2 regions of the Daeguia caeni genome follow, and region 2 is predicted to be linked to the other one. Evidence: predicted binding sites of a transcription regulator. Region 2 holds the regulator's gene; the other holds the start of a gene.

Region 1 (9,791 bases), on a different contig from region 2:
ATGCGAATGACATTCAGTTAAAATGCAGGCCAAAGCCATGCATCAGGCGGCGTATGGCATAATCCGGCTTGTTCGATGTCACGACGGCAAGATCGTCATGATGTGGCAACTGATCTTCCGCCCACTTCTTGGGCGACAGAAGCGACACGGTACGGCGTGCAATCGCCTCGGCCGGGTCAAGCCAGTCGACCGGCCAGGGGGCAAGCCTGCGGAAGACATTGACCAGAAAGGGATAATGCGTGCAGGCGAGTACGACAATATCGGTACGCCTGCCATCCTGCTCAATGAAACAGGGAGCAATCTGCTCCATGACAAGTGCCTCATCAATGCGCTCGCCGCGAATATGTGCTTCGGCAAGAGCCGCCAGCTGATCCGCCCCGACCAGACGGACATGACATTGTCTGGCGAATGACTGGATAAGATCGCGCGTATAGGCGCGCTTTACCGTGCCGGGGGTTGCCAGAACCGAGACCAGTCCCGACGAGGTACGCTCTGCCGCAGGCTTGATGGCCGGCACCGTGCCGACAAACGGCACGGAGGGATAGGCATTGCGCAGATCCTCCAGCACCAGCGTGGAAGCCGTATTGCAGGCAATGACGGCAATTTCCGGATCATAGGTTTCGATGAACTGGCCGAACAGATCCACAATACGCGCGCGCAGTCTGTCTTCTTCCCAGCCGCCATAGGGAAAACCGGCATCGTCAGCGATATAGACAAAACGACGGTCGGGCATCAGGACCCGTGCCTCGCGCAGAACCGTCAGCCCGCCAATCCCGCTATCAAACACCAGCACTGGCCGCTCTGTACGCGCAGACAGGGGTGCAGACATTACTGGGGCGGGCCTGTCTATCATTCTTCTGCCTTATCCTCTGTGGCTTGCGTTGCCTTGCGCGCGCGTCCTTCCGGTGCGCCGGATCCGCGCGGCTTTTTCGGCGTAAAGACGTCAAGCGAAGTCACAACACCACGCAGAAGCTTGATTTCAGCCGAAGCAAAGCCGGCACGCGTCAGGACGGCACGCAGATTGTTGACCATGATTTCCTTGCGCGCCTCAGGGCGGAAATAGCCGCGCACATCCAGCGCCTCTTCCAGATGCCGGAACAGGCCGTGCAGCTCTTCCTTCGGTGCCGGCTTCAGTTCCGGGCCGCGAAATACGGTTTCCGTCTGCGTTTCAAGGCCGGATTTCATCCATTCATAAGACATCAGCAGGACTGCCTGCGCAATGTTGAGCGAGGCAAAAGCCGGATTGACCGGGAAAGTCACCAGCTCATCGGCCAGGCCCACTTCCTCATTGCTGAGACCAAAGCGTTCGCGGCCAAACAGAATGCCGGTCTTTTCACCGCGCTGAAAACGCTGGCGCAGATCCACTCCCGCTTCAACGGCGCTGCGCACCTGTTTGAAGCCATCGCGCTCGCGCGCGGTCGTGGCATAGACAAAATTGAGATCGGCAATGGCCGAAGGCAGATCAGCATAAACCACGGCATTGTCGATCACATGATCGGCCTTGCTGGCTGCGGCCCTTGCCTTGTCACTTGGAAACTCCTCACGCGGATTGACCAGACGCAATTCCGCCAGACCAAAATTCGCCATGGCACGCGCAACCATGCCGATATTTTCAGGCAATTGCGGATTGACCAGAATGATTGCCGGGCCTTCCGCCATGATCGGGCGCTGTTTGTCTGTACCTGCCATGATAGTATCCGCTTGTGGTATCAAATCGTGGCGTTTCCCTGACACAATTGACCAGAAATCTCAAAGATAATGTTACCACGCGTACAATTGCATATGCCGTGTGATGCCCCTGCCACCGGGATTTCAGCATTTGCGGCCAATATCAACCGATTTTTGATCACAGAAATTTTGAACAATCGAAAGAATAGGGTTCTGGCTCTTTGCCTATTTGCGCGTGGATGCTATAGGGGCGCGACGCATTCAAAAAGAGGCTCCTTCCATGGCAAAAATCAAGGTTGCTAATCCGGTTGTCGAACTCGACGGCGACGAGATGACTCGTATCATCTGGCAGTTCATCAAAGAGAAACTGATTCATCCTTATCTCGACATCGACCTGAAGTATTACGATCTTTCGGTCCAGAACCGCGATGCGACCGACGATCAGGTCACCATTGATGCTGCCAATGCCATCAAGCAATATGGTGTCGGCGTCAAATGCGCTACCATCACCCCTGATGAAGCACGCGTTAAGGAATTCAACCTCAAGAAGATGTGGAAGTCGCCAAACGGCACCATCCGCAACATTCTTGGCGGCGTTATCTTCCGCGAACCTATCATCTGCAAGAACGTGCCGCGCCTTGTTCCAGGCTGGACGCAGCCGATCATCGTTGGTCGTCATGCCTTTGGTGACCAGTATCGCGCGACCGACTTCAAGTTCCCGGGCAAAGGCACGCTGTCGATCAAGTTCGTCAGTGAGAATGGCGAAACCATCGAACATGAAGTCTATCAGGCTCCTGGCGCTGGCGTGGCAATGGCCATGTACAACCTCGATGAATCAATCCGCGAATTCGCACGCGCTTCGTTCAACTATGGCCTGCAACGCGGATATCCGGTCTACCTCTCGACCAAGAACACCATCCTCAAGGCCTATGACGGCCGCTTCAAGGACATTTTCCAGGAAGTCTATGACAACGAATTCAAGGCCCAGTTTGAAGAACGCAAGCTGTGGTATGAACATCGCCTGATCGACGACATGGTTGCCTCGGCCCTCAAGTGGTCTGGCGGCTATGTCTGGGCCTGCAAGAACTATGACGGCGACGTTCAGTCGGATATCGTAGCACAGGGCTTTGGTTCGCTCGGCCTGATGACCTCGGTTCTGATGACGCCTGATGGCAAAACGGTTGAAGCAGAAGCTGCTCACGGCACCGTTACCCGCCACTATCGCCAGCATCAGAAAGGCGAGGAAACCTCGACCAACTCGATCGCTTCGATCTTCGCCTGGACCCGTGGCCTGGCACATCGCGCCAAGCTCGATGACAATGCAGAACTGAAGAAGTTCGCTGAAACGCTGGAAAAGGTCTGCATCGACACGGTTGAAAGCGGCTTCATGACCAAGGATCTTGCCCTGCTCATCGGCCCGGATCAGCCTTGGCTCTCGACCACCGGCTTCCTCGACAAGGTCGATGAGAACCTGAAGAAGGCAATGGCTGCCTGATCAGGCATCCATCTTCGACTGAATGCAAGGAGCGGCGGGATTTTCCTGCCGCTTTCTTTTTGGTTTCCGAAATAGTGAAAAACCGGCATCATGCTCTCCTGACTGCGCAGGAGGATGCACGGATGGAAGAGCTGGTTCTTTACACCAATCCGATGTCCAGAGGACGCATTGCACGCTGGATGATGGAGGAAGTCGGACAACCCTATCGAGCCGAAATTCTGGATTATGGCCCGCCGATGAAAAGCAGGGATTATTGCGCGATCAATCCGATGGGAAAGGTGCCGACGCTCAAGCATGGCAACAGGATCGTGACGGAGGTTGCCGCAATCTGTACCTATATGGCCTATACTTTCCCGGAGGCCGGGCTTGCGCCCCATCCGGATGAGCTGGCTGATTTCTACCGCTGGATGTTTTTCGTCGCAGGCCCGGTTGAAGCGGCCATGGCGGATCATGCGCTTGGCCTTGACATTCCCAAGGAACATGAAAGGCGCGTGGGCTATGGCAATTACGGGATGATGGTCGAAACACTTGAAAAGGCCGTGCAGCGCCATCCCTATATTGCTGGCGAACGCTTTACTGCAGCCGATGTCTATGTCGGCGCCCATATAGGCTGGGGACTAACCTTTGGCACCCTGCCCCAGAGCGCGGCTTTTGAAGCCTATTGGCAACGCCTTTTGCTTCGCCCGGCGCTCAAACGCGCCAATGCGCTTGATGATGCGCTGTTGCCAGCAAGGCCGTCATAAGACAACAAGGCCGGGTTTCCCCGGCCTTGTTTCTGAATCATGTTACTCAAACTCAGACGATCAGGGCCTTGACGGCACTGATGGCTGCTTCTGCCCTGGAGCCATCCGGGCCGCCAGCCTGTGCCATATCCGGACGTCCGCCTCCGCCTGCACCACCCAGCGCAGCCGAGGCCGCACGCACCAGATCAACAGCATTGAATCGGTCAACCAGATCATTGGTGACCCCGGCAACAGCGCTTGCCTTGCCATCTTCGCCGACACCGATAAAGACAACAACACCGCTGCCAACCTGCTTCTTGCCTTCATCGGCAAGCGGCTTGAGATCGCGCGGCGAAACGCCCGTGACGACCTTGCCAAGGAAATTGACGCCATTGACCGTCTCGACGGCGCTGCCGCCGCCCGCGGCCGAACCACCGCCGAGCGCGAGCTTCTTGCGTGCCTCGGTGAGTTCGCGTTCCAGCTTCTTGCGTTCTTCGAGCAGGGCATTGACGCGGTCAAGCGCATCGGCCGGCGTGGTCTTGAGTGCTGCCGCAATCGCCTTGACGCGTTCGTCCTGCTCTTCAAGGTAAAGGCGGGCTGCCTCACCCGTCAACGCCTCGATACGGCGTACACCGGCAGCAACCGCACCCTCCGAAACGATGCGGACAAGACCGATATCACCAGTCTGGCGCACATGAGTGCCACCGCAAAGCTCAACCGAATATGGCTTGCCAGCCTTCGGGCCATGCTTGGCCGTGCCCATCGAGACAACACGCACTTCCTCGCCATATTTTTCGCCAAACAGCGCCATTGCGCCTTCAGCAATGGCGTCATCCACTGCCATCAGGCGGGTGGTGACAGGTGCATTCTGCAGCACGATCTCATTGGCGAGGTTTTCAACGGCCGCAAGCTCTTCCGCCGTGATCGGCTTTGGGTGAGAGAAGTCAAAACGCAGGCGCTCTGGTGCCACGAGCGACCCCTTCTGCGCAACATGGGTACCAAGCGTTTCGCGCAGGGCTTCATGCAGAAGATGGGTTGCCGAGTGATTGGAGCGAATGCGCGTGCGACGATCGCCATCGACCTTCAGTTCAACAGCATCGCCAGTCCTTGCCGTTCCCTTGACCACTTCACCAATATGGACAAAAACGCCTTCACCCTTTTTCTGTACATCCTTGACGGCAATGGTGAAACCTTCGCCGGAGATCGTGCCGGTATCGCCGAGCTGACCACCGGATTCGCCATAGAATGGCGTCTGGTTGACGACAACGGAAACGTTCTCGCCCTCGGAAACGGACTGCACCTCTGCACCATCACGCACCAGAGCGGTAATGACGCCTTCGGCTGTTTCTGTCTCATAGCCGAGGAATTCGGTCGCACCGACCTTGTCCTTGACGCTGAACCAGATGGCTTCGGTGGCAGCTTCGCCGGAACCTGCCCAGTTGGCGCGCGCTTCTGCCTTCTGGCGTTCCATGGCGGCATTGAAGCCGTCGACATCAACCGCAATGCCGCGCTGGCGCAGTGCATCCTGTGTCAGGTCGAGCGGGAAGCCATAGGTATCGTAAAGCTTGAATGCAGTCTCGCCATCAAGACGATCGCCTTCAACCAGCTTTTCGGTTGCATCCGACAGAAGACCAAGGCCGCGTTCCAGCGTCTTGCGAAAACGGGTTTCCTCAAGCTTCAGTGTTTCAGAAATCAGGGCCTCAGCGCGCACCAGCTCCGGATAGGCCTGGCCCATTTCACGAATGAGCGCCGGCAGAAGACGCCACATCAATGGCTCCCTGGCGCCCAGAAGCTGAGCATGGCGCATGGCGCGGCGCATGATGCGGCGCAGCACATAGCCGCGGCCTTCATTGGACGGCAGAACGCCATCGGCAATCAGGAAGCTTGATGCGCGCAGATGGTCGGCAATGACGCGGTGGCTGGCGCGGTATTCGCCTTCTGCCTTGACGCCGGTTGCCTCTTCCGAAGCACGGATGAGCGCCTTGAACAGGTCGATGTCATAATTGTCATGCACGCCCTGAAGAACAGCAGCAATACGTTCAAGCCCCATGCCGGTGTCGATCGACGGACGCGGGAGATCAATGCGCTGATCCGGCGTGACCTGTTCGAACTGCATGAAGACGAGGTTCCAGATTTCAATGAAACGGTCGCCATCTTCTTCAGCAGATCCGGGAGGGCCGCCCCAGATATGATCGCCATGGTCATAGAAGATTTCCGAACACGGGCCGCATGGGCCGGTGTCACCCATCGCCCAGAAATTATCGCTGGTCGGGATGCGGATGATGCGGTCATCGCTGAAGCCGGCTATCTTCTTCCAGTAATTGGCTGCATCGTCATCGGTATGATAGACGGTGACAAGCAGCTTGTCCTTGGGAAGGCCAAATTCCTTGGTGATCAGCGTCCAGGCATGGCTGATTGCCTCTTCCTTGAAATAATCGCCGAAAGAGAAGTTGCCGAGCATTTCAAAAAAGGTGTGATGGCGCGCCGTATAGCCGACATTGTCAAGGTCATTGTGCTTGCCGCCGGCGCGAACGCATTTCTGCGAGGTTGTGGCGCGGGTGTAGGGGCGCGTTTCAAGACCTGTAAAGACGTTCTTGAACTGCACCATTCCCGCATTGGTAAACATCAAGGTCGGATCGTTGCGCGGAACCAGCGGGCTCGATGGCACAACCTCATGCCCGTTTTTACGGAAATATTCGAGAAATGTAGACCTGATCTCGTTGACGCCAGCCATAACTCACCCTTGGGCCTCTACTGCCCTCAATGGACGCGATGCCTGAAAAGCCCGCGTCGATTTCTTACTGCCCACCACCTTGCCAGCCTGTCCGGATAGCCGGAAGCCAAACCCTGCTTTCCAAAATTGTCAGGATTGCAAAGCGATGTTTATTCAGTCGAGTGCTTTTAAACAGGTGCAGCTTTCCTGTCCAGACAAGTGCTCGCGAGATCATGCTTATTTCGGGCAGTCAAGCGAGTTAACCGGCTTCTGTATTGCCTTTGCAACATTCAGCATGCCCTTGCCTCATCGCTTTTTGAAAATGCTGGCAACAGATTTTCACTACCGGAAACAGGACATGAAAGGGCAGTCGCAGAGAAAGAAAAGCAACACAATCCAAAGACAACACATAATGCCTGCTTCCAGCGCAATGCGCCCGGCTTTTCAAATTACTGCTCTCCCCTCACCCAATCCCGCGCTTATTTCTGTCTCCACAATCTCATTCCAACGCCTTTATTCACCCAGTCGATCAGCTATCAATACAAAGCCCCGCCAAAGGCGGGGCTTGCTGCTTCACTTTCCAATACACGGTTCAGGATAATTACATTTCGGCAGCATCGGCCACATCGTCCGGACCGCCATCATCCAGGAGTTGTTCAGCAATGAGGCCAGCATTCTGACGCAGCGCCATTTCAATCTCACGTGCAATTTCCGGATTATCCTTCAGATAAGCCTTGGCATTTTCACGGCCCTGGCCCAGACGCTGCGAATTATAAGAGAACCATGCGCCCGATTTTTCCACGACGCCGGCCTTGACACCCAGATCGATCAACTCACCCGTCTTGGAGACGCCGGAGCCATACATGATGTCAAATTCAACCTGCTTGAACGGAGGGGCAAGCTTGTTCTTGACAACCTTCACACGGGTCTGGTTGCCGACCACTTCATCGCGCTCCTTGATCGAGCCTATGCGGCGGATATCAAGACGGACGGACGCATAGAACTTGAGCGCATTGCCACCCGTCGTCGTTTCCGGGGAGCCAAACATGACGCCGATCTTCATGCGGATCTGGTTGATGAAGATCACCATGCAGTTTGACTTGTTGATCGACGCCGTCAACTTGCGCAGAGCCTGGCTCATCAGCCGCGCCTGCAGACCCGGCAGGGCATCCCCCATTTCACCTTCAATTTCAGCGCGCGGGGTAAGAGCGGCAACCGAGTCGACCACAAGAACATCAATGGCACCGGAACGAACCAGCGTATCCGTGATTTCCAGCGCCTGCTCACCCGTATCTGGCTGCGAAATCAGCAGATTTTCAAGGTCTACGCCGAGCTTGCGCGCATAGACCGGATCCAGTGCATGTTCAGCATCGACAAATGCGCAGATGCCTCCCTTTTTCTGCGCTTCAGCAATTGTGTGCAAAGCAAGCGTGGTTTTACCAGAGCTTTCCGGTCCATAGATTTCGATGATACGGCCCTTTGGCAGCCCGCCGACACCAAGGGCAATATCCAGCGAAAGTGAACCGGTCGATACGGTTTCAATTTCGACCACCTGATCATTCTGTCCGAGACGCATGATCGAGCCTTTGCCGAACGCGCGTTCAATCTGAGACAGCGCCGCATCGAGAGCCTTAGTCTTGTCCACTGAATTTTCCTCAACAAGCCGCAACGAATTTTGTGACATATTACACTATCCTCTTGCCCAAGCAGAAGCCCGACCAGCTCTTTTGCAATGCCTATTTGTATCCGTTTTGTTCTTATTTGGCAATAGTTGCAACATATTGATTTTATTTACTTCTTACAATTTGTTCCTTTTGTGTTCTTCTGTTTTAGCGTTTTCTTATGTACAATTCAGATTCAATAAAACGCACAGTTGCAGCCAAAGCGCGATCCGCGATTCGGCAGTCGTCGTCAGGATTTCGTTGCAGCAGGCGCGGCTTTGGGGTGCGTCTAATTATAGCCACGGCATGAGCGTAGCTGCGCTGCATAGCGGTTTGCGATTTCCTGCATGCGCCTTGCGCCCTTCATTGCCACGGCACTACGGCGCCATGTGCCACGCCCATAGCCATCATGACCGGAATGATAGGCAAGATAGAGATTATAGGCATCATTCTTGGACACACCGTGACGCATCGCTGTCTTATGGTGATACCAAGCAACGAAGCGAACAGAATCTGCAAAGCTGGTGCGTGAAGCCCCCCAGCGTCCGGTTTCCCTTTGGTAGCGTTGCCAGGTGCCGTCCAATGCCTGGGCATAGCCATAGGCGCTGGATGGCCGTTTCCACGGAATGACCCAGAGGATTTTCTGACGCGGCGGACGTGCGTAGGGACGGAAACCGGATTCCGTATAAATCGTCGCCATGAGGATGGGCACCGGCACGCCATATTCACGCGATGCTCGTTCTGCCGCCGTCTGCCAATTATCCATCCAGCCGTCACGCTGATTGAAGACTGCGCAAACATTGCTGATCTGCCGTGGAGCAGTTGCACAGCCTCCAAGAATGACAAGCGCGACAAGACACAAAACGCGCAGCATCACAACCTCACTGTCCGCAATCAATCAGCATCAATACACGCCCGCCGAAAATGATATCACGGCAGGCCTGACGCCTTTATTTTACCGACACAAATGAGGTCATATTATTGAAGAATTCATGCATCATGAATAATATGGATATATTTACAAAGAATAATATTTCTATGGTTAAACATTCATTTACATATCAATAACAAACATATATTTCTTCGTTAATTATTTATTAAACTAATCAACAATTGCAGAATTATAAATATCAATACTCTTTCCAGAGACAGGATTATCGACCAGCTGTCCGATAATACCGACCTTCTTTCCCGTCGCTTCAGCAAGACGTATCGTCTTTATTATGCTCTTATGCTGCTCTGATAATTCTTTATAATTATATGAGACCTTATATAAATGCTGTTCATCGAAAAATGTCAGAAGAATTTCATCAGATGAAAGAAACACCCTTGGATCAAAGAATATCATCATTACCCAATCGCCATTCATGAAACAATATACAATGATCAGAATGGCCTATAATCAAGACACAAAAACAATTCAACGACTCAATACACTTGAATTAACCCAGAATGAATTTTGTGCGATATTATTGTAATTAATAAGAAATGTTAATTTTGACAGTATTTCTCATAGACAATAAATTGAATCA
Region 2 (9,791 bases):
TGGATGATGACCTTGCCAGGGCGCTTGAGGAAACCGCCTTTGAACTTGGCATGGACGCGCTTATCGAAGTGCATGACGAAGCCGAGATGGAACGCGCGTTGAAACTGTCATCGAAACTGGTGGGCGTCAATAACCGCAATCTGCGCACCTTTGAAGTCGATCTCGCTGTTTCCGAACGACTCGCAAAGATGGTGCCGTCAGACCGTTTGCTCGTCGGTGAAAGCGGCATTTTTACCCATGATGACTGCCTGCGGCTGGAAAAAGCCGGTATTGGTACATTCCTGATCGGCGAAAGCCTGATGCGCAAGGCCGATGTGGCGGTCGCCACGCATGAACTACTGACCGGCAAGGCCTGACCATGGTATCCAGGCTCACACATATCGACCAGTCTGGCGCGGCCAATATGGTCGATGTCGGCAACAAGGACGAAACGGATCGCATCGCCATTGCCGAAGGCGCGGTGAAAATGAAACCGGAAACGCTTGCCCTCATTCTGGAGGGCAATGCGGCCAAGGGTGACGTCATCGCAACAGCGCGCATTGCAGGCATCATGGCAGCCAAGAAAACGGCTGATCTCATTCCGCTTTGCCACCCGCTGATGCTGAGCAAGGTTGCCGTCGACATCACCCCGGATCATGATCTGCCGGGGCTCCATGTTCGTGCCATCGCCAAACTCAAGGGCCGCACAGGTGTGGAGATGGAGGCACTCACGGCCGTTTCCGTCACATGTCTGACAATCTATGACATGGCCAAGGCAGCCGACAAACACATGGAAATCACGGGAATTCGTGTGGTTGAAAAATCCGGTGGCAAATCGGGCGACTGGAAAATCTGATTTCACCTGCCGTAACAGAGGCGCACATGTCCATGCTGTCCGTCGATGAAGCGCTTGAGCGCATCCTGTCCTCCGTCATGCCAACCGGTACAGAAACCGTGCCGATTGCCGAGGCTGGCAACCGGATTCTGGCAGAACCTGTCATCGCCAGACTGAATCAGCCGCCTTTCGACTGCTCGGCCATGGATGGCTATGCGCTGATTGCGCCAGAGCCGGTCACCTACCCTTTTACGGCTGAAATCATTGGCGAATCGGCTGCGGGCATGCATTTTACTGGCACGCTTCACCCCGGACAGGCCGTGCGCATTTTCACAGGCGCCCCCTTGCCTGATGGCGCGGATACGGTTGTCATACAGGAAAACACCGCGCGTACCGGCAATCAGGTTACGATTCTTGATGGTGTCAGCAAGGGCCGCCATATCCGTCGTGCCGGACTTGATTTTACCATGGGCGAGATGCTGGTCGAAACGGGAACAAGACTTGATGCGCGTCACCTTGCCCTGACTGCTGCAAGCGGCAATGCCACCGTGACGGTGGCGAAAAGGCCGCGCATCGCCATCCTTGCAACCGGCAATGAACTCGTGCTTCCCGGCACGCCTCCCGGCCCGGATCAGATCATTGCATCAAATAATTATGCCATCGGCGCGATCGTCCGCAGCGCCGGCGGCATTGCTGATGACCAGGGCATTCTGCATGATAATCTCGACATGATCACCACCGCGATTGACGCGGCGATTGCACGCGGATCCGACATTATTGTCACCTCTGGCGGCGCTTCTGTCGGAGACCATGATTATGTTGCCGCCGCCCTCAAGGCAAATCAGGTCGAGATCGGCTTCTGGAAAATCGCCATGCGCCCCGGCAAGCCGCTCATGTATGGACGAAAAACCATTAGCGGCCGAGTGGTGCATTTTCTAGGACTGCCCGGCAATCCGGTTTCAAGCTTCATCTGCAGCCTCGTCTTCCTGCGCCCGCTCATTGCGACACTCACAGGCCTGAAACAGACCGTCACACCGCAGCCAGCCATCCTCGGTGTCGACATGCCAACCAATGGCGAACGCCGGGATTTCGTCCGCGTCAAGCTGGAATCAGATGCAACAGGACGGCTTGTCGCTACGCCTTTTCCGGTGCAGGATTCTTCCATGTTGACAGCTCTGGCAAGGAGCGACGCCATTCTGATCAGGCGCGAAAATGCACCAGCCGCCAGGGCCGGCGATGACTGCGAGATCGTTCCCTTATGATAAAGAGCGGAAAATCAGCACCTATCGTTCTGTTTTTACTGCCAAATCGTAAACCCACCCGGCAGATGCCCGACAAACATGACGTTTCGGTCTTTTGAAAAGCGGAACAGGCTTTAATCTTTTTAAAACCATTGCAGAACAAGACTGGAACATATAGTGTTCGTTCTGGTTTTGTTTTTCTCGATTCTGTCGGAGGGCCGTTCGCATGTTAACCCGCAAACAGCACGAGCTTTTGCTGTTTATACACGAGCGACTGAAAGAAACGGGCATTCCGCCATCCTTCGATGAAATGAAGGAAGCGCTTGACCTTGCCTCGAAATCCGGCATCCATCGTCTGATCACGGCGCTGGAAGAACGCGGCTTCATCCGTAGGCTTCCCAACCGGGCACGCGCGCTGGAAGTTGTCCGCCTGCCTGATTCCATCGCCCCTGGGCTCAATGCGAAGAAGAAGTTCGCGCCAAGCGTGATCGAAGGCAGTCTCGGCAAGACACCACTGCCGAACAATGCAATTCCCATCTCGGCCAATAATGACTCGACCCGCACGGTTTCCGTGCCTGTCATGGGCCGCATTGCAGCCGGCGTACCAATCTCGGCCATCCAGAATCAGACCCACATGCTGAACCTGCCACCGGAAATGATCGGCCCCGGTGAGCATTATGCACTTGAAGTCAAGGGCGACTCGATGATCGAGGCCGGCATTTTTGATGGCGACACGGTCATCATCAAGCGCAGCGACAGCGCAACGCCGGGTGAAATCGTGGTGGCTCTGGTCGATGATGAAGAAGCAACCCTGAAACGCTTCCGGCGCAAGGGCGACTCCATCGCGCTTGAAGCAGCCAATCCGGCCTATGAAACCCGGATCTTTGGCCCTGACCGCGTACGCGTACAGGGCAAGCTGGTGGGGTTGATACGCCGCTATTAATGCGCCCTCGTCAAGGTGCCCCCTTATGATACACTGTCGAAATGCGCCAGATCGCGCTTCCGCATGTGGCGCTTCAAATGGACAGATTTGAAATGGACAGATTTGCTGCTTGATGTCGCGTGCCGACCGTCAACATGCATGAAAACAAAACTATTATAAATCAACAAAATAATCTGTTTTCCTGAATCAGATTATCAACCCTCTTTCTGTTATTGCAAACAGGCCTGCCTAGTCATTCTCATCTTCCATTGCCCCTGTCGGATTATTCTTGTGCCAGACGTTTCTGCTGCTGATAACTATCAGGCAATCCGCGTGCTGCGCGTGAATGGAGTCTGTGCTCATGCCATGGCCGCACTGGCACGCCTATGGCAAAGCGCAGCACGATGCCATGGTCCCCCGCCATCAGACTTGCCGGTTGCGACCAGTCTTCGGTCAGCATGGCCCTGGAAACAGGAAGCCCGTCTTGCCTTTCCGGCCATTTCATTTCCGCTTCTACCCCACCATCATCGTTTTCAGCAGCCAAGACTGTCATGGCACGAGCGGCTGGTGCCCCGTCCGGCCAGTGCCTGTCCTCCAGCCAGATTTCCAGTGCACCGGCCAGAGCAAGCTGCTGGCGTGTGATGGTCAGCTTGTCCGGATCTTTGCAGCGCAAGGATTTTCCGGGAATTGCCAGAACGACAATATCACCAATATTGCAGGCAGCCTCCTCCATGGCCGGCCGGTTCGTATAGGTCAGCATCCGCCCATCGCGCAGGCTGATTGCGCATAGCCCTTCCTCACAGAGAAAACTATCGTCCGTGATAGATGCTACCGCGCCACTGCTGCTTTGGCGGGGCGGCAGGAAGGCACGGACGAGATAGGCTTTGCCCCAATTATCTTTCGTGAACCTGGACGGACGCGTCTGATTAAGCGCCATATCGCCATTGGAAAGCCGCACGGCCACAAGCTTTGCATCTTCCGAGACGAGAATGTCGGGCATTGGCGCGCGGATGAAGACAACAAGACCGATGACCATGAGTGGTACAGCCAGAAGCCTTAACCACGTCGTGAGCGTAACGAGCAGGATGATCGCCAATGCCCAGCTGAGAAGTGTGGGCACAGGCATGGCGCCTGGATTGCCATCCGGCGCCCATGCAGCCACATTTTCTGCAATCGCACGCACCAGCCAGACGCCGAACCCCATGATCTGCAATGGCAACCAGTCGAGCTCAACAGGCATCAACAACAGCCCCAGCACGCCAAATGGCATGATGATCAGGGATATGGCAGGCAGCGACAGAACATTGCCGACGAGTCCTAACGGAGCGGTATTGTTGAAGTGATAGGCGGCAAAAACACCGCTGGCAGCTCCGGCGACAATTGATGTTGCGGCGGTAAAGAACACCGGTCTTGCAATCATGCTGGCAAACGGGCTTGCGCCGGGAATCCCCACTGGCGCAGGCTGCTCATTACCGGCATGTCTTTTCAGCCACCACGCATAGGCTGCAATCAGCGCGGCGGTGGCTGCAAATGACATCTGGAAACTCGGCCCCAGCACTTCATGCGGCGTGATGGCGATGGTCAGCATGGCTGCAATGGCAATATTGCGCATGCTCATGGCGCGCCGGTCGGAAAGTACGGCAAGCAGCATGACGACGATCATGATATAGCTGCGCTGTGCGGCGATATCCGCGCCCGACAGAGCAAGATAGAACGTGCAGCTCAACAGCGACAGAAAGGCTGCGATCTTTTTCACCGGATAGCGCAGACTGAAACCGGGAAACAGCGCAAAGAGCGAGCGCAGGGATACCATGACCACTCCCGCCGCCAGCGCCAGATGAAGCCCCGATATGGACAGGATATGCGCCAGACCTGCCTTGCGCAGATCCTCATTGGTCTTGTCACTGATCCCGGCGCGGATTCCCGTAATCAACGCTGCCGCAACACTGCCATCCTCCCCGGCAAGTGTGGTCTCAACCCGCTCCGATATCCGTACGCGCAGGGCAGCGATCCAGCTGCTTGCCTGCCCATGGATTCCCTCTGCCGGAGGTACGTTGACCAGTCTGGGCGTACCCAGAAAAAAACCATTGGCACCAATACCCGTGAAATAGCTGTTGAAGGCAAAATCATAATTGCCCGGACGAACCGGGCCGGATGGCATGCGCAGGCGCACAAAACCCTGAAGTCCGCTTCCGACAGATGTTGCAGCGGGAATATCGTGCGCTGTCACCCGTACGCGCTGCGGTGCATGGCGCAATTGGGGTCTCGCAGTGTCAAGGACATCCAGCGTGATGCGAAAACTGTCCTTATCCTGCTGTTCAAGCATCACAACCCGTGCTGTCAGGTAAGTCGTGACATCAGAACCCAGAATTTGCGTGGCGCGCCGCTCTGTCTCGCATTTTGCGGCAAGAAGCCCGACCAGTATGGCCAGCGCCAGATTGGTGAGACTGGCCGCAACAAAATGATGCCGCACACCATAGCGCAGCAATACAGTCAGACATGTCAGGGCAACAAGCGGTGTCCAGTTTGGCTCGAATGGCAAGGTGAAATAGATAACCGCCCCCATTCCCATGAAAACCGGCAGGAACAGAAAAGCCGTGCCGCGCGCGGTTTCCGTCGCAATTGCCCCCTGCAACAACTGGAACTGCCGCGCGCCATAAAACCTGCATGTTTCAAAAAATGAAGGATGCTTCGCGCCAGCATCGGAGGGCTGTAATGGCAGGCTGTCAGAGCCATCCGCGAAAGCCTGCTCCCTCTCCGGCGTCCTGGCGCGAAAAGCCACCTCGGCAGCACCCGCAAGGAGTGCGCGCTCATTTGCCTCGCCGGTTTCGTTCCCTTTCAATACGCGCGTCATTCCCCCGCCTGACTGCGTAATCTGCTGCTGGCCCGCAGCATTGCCTGCATGGAGGATAGCGCAATTCAGATACAACCAAAAGGCAATCTGCGAGCAGCAATGCAATCATTTGTTTTGACTGCAATTCTGCCTTCTCAACTTCGTGAAAGTCATTCTAGGCCCTTGCGCGCACGGCTGTCTGTGATACATGAACCGCAACGAAAATGGGAATTGCATGTTGGTGAACCGCCAACCTGTGCTTTCCCCGATGCAACGTCTTCCCGCCGGAATCAACTGACGGGATTCATCTTTTCGAACGCGCCTCAAGCCTGCTGATTGACGGCGGCGCGCGGCATAGTGGAGCTATCATGTCGAAACCGGTTATCACCCGTTTTGCCCCTTCGCCCACGGGATTTCTTCATATTGGCGGTGCGCGCACTGCGCTGTTCAACTGGCTTTACGCCAAGCATTGCGGCGGCAAGATGCTGCTGCGCATTGAAGACACCGATCGTGAGCGTTCCACGGAAGCCGCAACCGCAGCCATTCTTGATGGCCTGACCTGGCTTGGCCTTGACTGGGATGGCGAAGCAATTTCACAGTTTGAACGCGCTCCGCGTCATCGTGAAGTGGCCGAAGAGCTGGTCGCCCGCGGTCAGGCTTATTATTGCTATGCCACACCGGAAGAGCTGGAAGAAATGCGCGAAAAGGCCCGCGCTGAAGGCCGTCCGCCACGCTATGACGGCCGCTGGCGCGACCGTGATCCAGCAGAGGCCCCTGCGGGCGTCAAGCCTGTTATCCGCATCAAGGCACCACGCGAAGGCGAAACCGTCGTTCATGATGCCGTTCAGGGCGAAGTGCGTTTCCCGAACAAGGATCTGGACGATTTTATCATCCTGCGCTCGGATGGTACACCGACCTATATGCATGCCGTCGTCGTGGACGACCATGACATGGGGGTCACCCATATCATTCGCGGCGATGACCACCTGACCAATGCAGCCCGCCAGACCATCATCTACAAGGCCATGGGATGGGATGTGCCGCAGATGGCACATATTCCTCTGATCCATGGCGCTGATGGCGCAAAGCTGTCCAAGCGTCATGGCGCATTGGGCGTCGATGCCTATCGTGCCATGGGCTATCTGCCGGCTGCCCTGCGCAACTATCTGGTGCGCCTTGGCTGGAGCCATGGCGATGATGAAATCATGTCGACCGAACAGATGATTGAATGGTTCGACGTAAAGGACATCAACAAAGGGGCTGCCCGTTTCGACTTCCAGAAACTGGAGGCCATCAATGGCGTCTATATGCGCGCCAGCAGCGACAGGGAACTTCTGGATGCGTTGATTTCAGTCCTGCCGGAAATTGAAGACGGCACCGATCTTCTGGCTGCAATCAAAGAAAAGGGCACAGAACAGCTTCTTGCCGCCATGCCGGGCCTGAAAGAACGCGCCAAGACGCTGGTTGAACTGGCCGATGGTGCAAAATTCATCTTTGCCAAACGTCCGCTTGCACTGGATGAAAAAGCGGCCAGCCTGCTGAATGATGAAGGCCGCGCCGTGCTGAAATCCATCCTGCCAGAACTTGAGGCCGCCCAGGAATGGACAAGTGAATCACTTGACGCCATCGTGCGCGCCTTTGCCGAAAAGTCCGGCCTGAAACTTGGCAAGATTGCGCAACCCTTGCGTGCCGCATTAACAGGACGCGCCACTTCTCCGGGCGTCTTCGATGTGCTTGCCGTGCTTGGCCGCGAAGAATCTTTGGGCCGTATACGCGATCAAATCGTTTAATATGCCGGTTTTCACGAAGGCGTGACGGAAGGTTTGAATTTAGGCCAAATTGTGCATTGCATCATGTACGGTTTTGGATAGTTTGGCGTTTAAATTCTGTAGCATTTTATAGGAATGGGGGGTTCCTGTTGCTATCTGGAGCCTGAATTCAAGAATATTACTACAGGAAAAAACAGGCGATTAGATATAAGCCGTACCCAACGGCGAGAAGGATACGAAAGGAAAAACGATGTCAGAACGGACAGCCAGCTTTACCCTCGACGGCAAGACTTTCGAACTCCCTGTGCGAAAAGGCACCGTCGGTCCGGATGTCGTTGATATTGGCCCGCTCTACAAGAATGCAAAGGTTTTCACCTACGATCCTGGTTTCACTTCGACGGCATCCTGTGAATCCAAGATCACCTATATTGATGGTGATGAAGGCGTTCTGCTGTACCGCGGTTATCCAATTGACCAGCTTGCCGAGCATGGCGACTTTCTCGAAACCTGCTACCTGCTGCTTTACGGTGAACTGCCAACGGCCGCTCAGAAGGCAGATTTCGATGAGCGTGTCACCCGACACACCATGATCCATGAGCAGATGACGAAGTTCTTCACCGGCTTCCGTCGTGATGCTCACCCGATGGCTGTCATGGTTGGCTGTGTCGGTGCCCTGTCGGCCTTCTATCACGACTCGACCGATATCACCGACCCGCATCAGCGCATGGTCGCTTCGATCCGCCTGATCGCCAAGGTGCCGACGCTGGCTGCCATGGCCTACAAGTACCACATCGGCCAGCCTTTCATGTATCCGAAGAACGACCTCGATTTCGCGTCGAACTTCCTGCACATGTGCTTTGCCGTTCCATGCGAGGAATACAAGGTCAACCCGGTTCTCGCCCGCGCCATGGATCGCATCTTCATTCTGCATGCCGACCATGAGCAGAACGCCTCGACCTCGACTGTTCGTCTGGCTGGCTCTTCGGGCGCAAACCCGTTTGCATGTATTGCGGCTGGCGTTGCCTGCCTGTGGGGCCCGGCCCATGGTGGTGCAAACGAAGCAGCGCTCAACATGCTCACTGAAATCGGCACGGTTGACCGCATTCCTGAATATATTGCCCGCGCCAAGGACAAGAACGATCCGTTCCGTCTGATGGGCTTCGGTCATCGCGTTTACAAAAACTATGATCCGCGCGCCAAGATCATGCAGAAGACCTGCCATGAGGTTCTCGCCGAACTTGGTATCAAGGACGATCCGCTGCTCGACGTTGCAATGGAGCTCGAAAAGATCGCCCTGACAGACGACTATTTCATCGAAAAGAAGCTCTATCCGAATATCGACTTCTATTCGGGCATCACGCTGAAGGCGCTTGGCTTCCCGACCGAAATGTTCACGGTTCTGTTCGCGCTTGCCCGTACCGTTGGCTGGGTCGCACAGTGGAAGGAAATGATCGAAGATCCGCAGCAGAAGATCGGCCGTCCGCGCCAGCTCTACACCGGGGCTAGCGAACGCGACTATGTTCCGATCTCGAAGCGCAAGTAAGCGTACTGCTTGAAATCAAAAAGGCCGGCGGGAAACTGCCGGCCTTTATTTTGTCCCCAAACGGTGGCTTCAGCCATGCCCACAATGTCGGACAGAGCGAGACAAGCCTCTCGGAACAACAGTTTGCAGATTTTCTTGAATCAGTTTCCAATCACGTTCTGCCCATGACAGGGCGAGCATGTTCAGCAAGACGAAGCACCACCGAAGCGCCGATGATGCCGGACGGCTGGTCGGTCTCCATGATGGTTTCGATTCGGTCGAAACCATCAAGCTGCGCCTGTCTGGCGCTGCCCGGTTGCATCAGCCGCTCAAGATAACGGGCAAGCTTGCCCGGCCGCACAAATTCATTGAAATATTCAGGCACCACCGGCTGGTCGGCGATGATGTTGGGCAGTGCCGCACTCCAGATCGTAATTCTCGGCACAAGAAACTTGCGGGCAAACCAGTCCGGCATATAACACAGCACTGTCGGAATACGCGACAGGGCAAGTTCCAGCGACACGGTGCCAGAGGCAGCCAAGGCTGCATCCGCCTTGGCGAAGGCCTGCCATTTTGCTTCCTCGCCGACCACGATGACCGGCTTGACCGGCCAGTTTTTTGACAGGTCACGCACCATGGCTTCAATGCGTGGCAATGTCGGCAGAATGACTTCCAGCTCGCTTACCCGGG

Evidence for each region. The regulator LexA, encoded in region 2, represses DNA repair genes until DNA is damaged. The targets are predictions, from matches to a motif close to TGTTCNNNNTGTGTTCNG.
Region 1: a site for LexA is predicted at 8,405-8,422, ahead of recA (recombinase RecA). Genes of this name have one in related genera too.

Annotation. Positions count from the first base shown of each region.
Region 1 covers NZ_JBHSEL010000049.1:44,623-54,413, forward strand. Annotated here, with positions in the region: gene murI (glutamate racemase) at 14-829, opposite strand; gene ACFO1V_RS06855 (RNA methyltransferase) at 850-1,689, opposite strand; gene ACFO1V_RS06860 (NADP-dependent isocitrate dehydrogenase) at 1,949-3,163, shown strand; gene ACFO1V_RS06865 (glutathione S-transferase family protein) at 3,286-3,906, shown strand; gene alaS (alanine--tRNA ligase) at 3,959-6,619, opposite strand; gene ACFO1V_RS06875 (hypothetical protein) at 6,765-7,199, shown strand; gene recA (recombinase RecA) at 7,200-8,282, opposite strand; gene ACFO1V_RS06885 (transglycosylase SLT domain-containing protein) at 8,549-9,133, opposite strand; gene ACFO1V_RS06890 (hypothetical protein) at 9,362-9,628, opposite strand.
Region 2 covers NZ_JBHSEL010000053.1:134,412-144,202, forward strand. Annotated here, with positions in the region: gene trpC (indole-3-glycerol phosphate synthase TrpC) at 1-356, shown strand, start outside; gene moaC (cyclic pyranopterin monophosphate synthase MoaC) at 359-835, shown strand; gene ACFO1V_RS08570 (molybdopterin molybdotransferase MoeA) at 862-2,076, shown strand; gene lexA (transcriptional repressor LexA) at 2,282-2,998, shown strand; gene ACFO1V_RS08580 (ComEC/Rec2 family competence protein) at 3,261-5,831, opposite strand; gene gltX (glutamate--tRNA ligase) at 6,179-7,600, shown strand; gene gltA (citrate synthase) at 7,830-9,122, shown strand; gene lpxB (lipid-A-disaccharide synthase) at 9,274-9,791, opposite strand, start outside.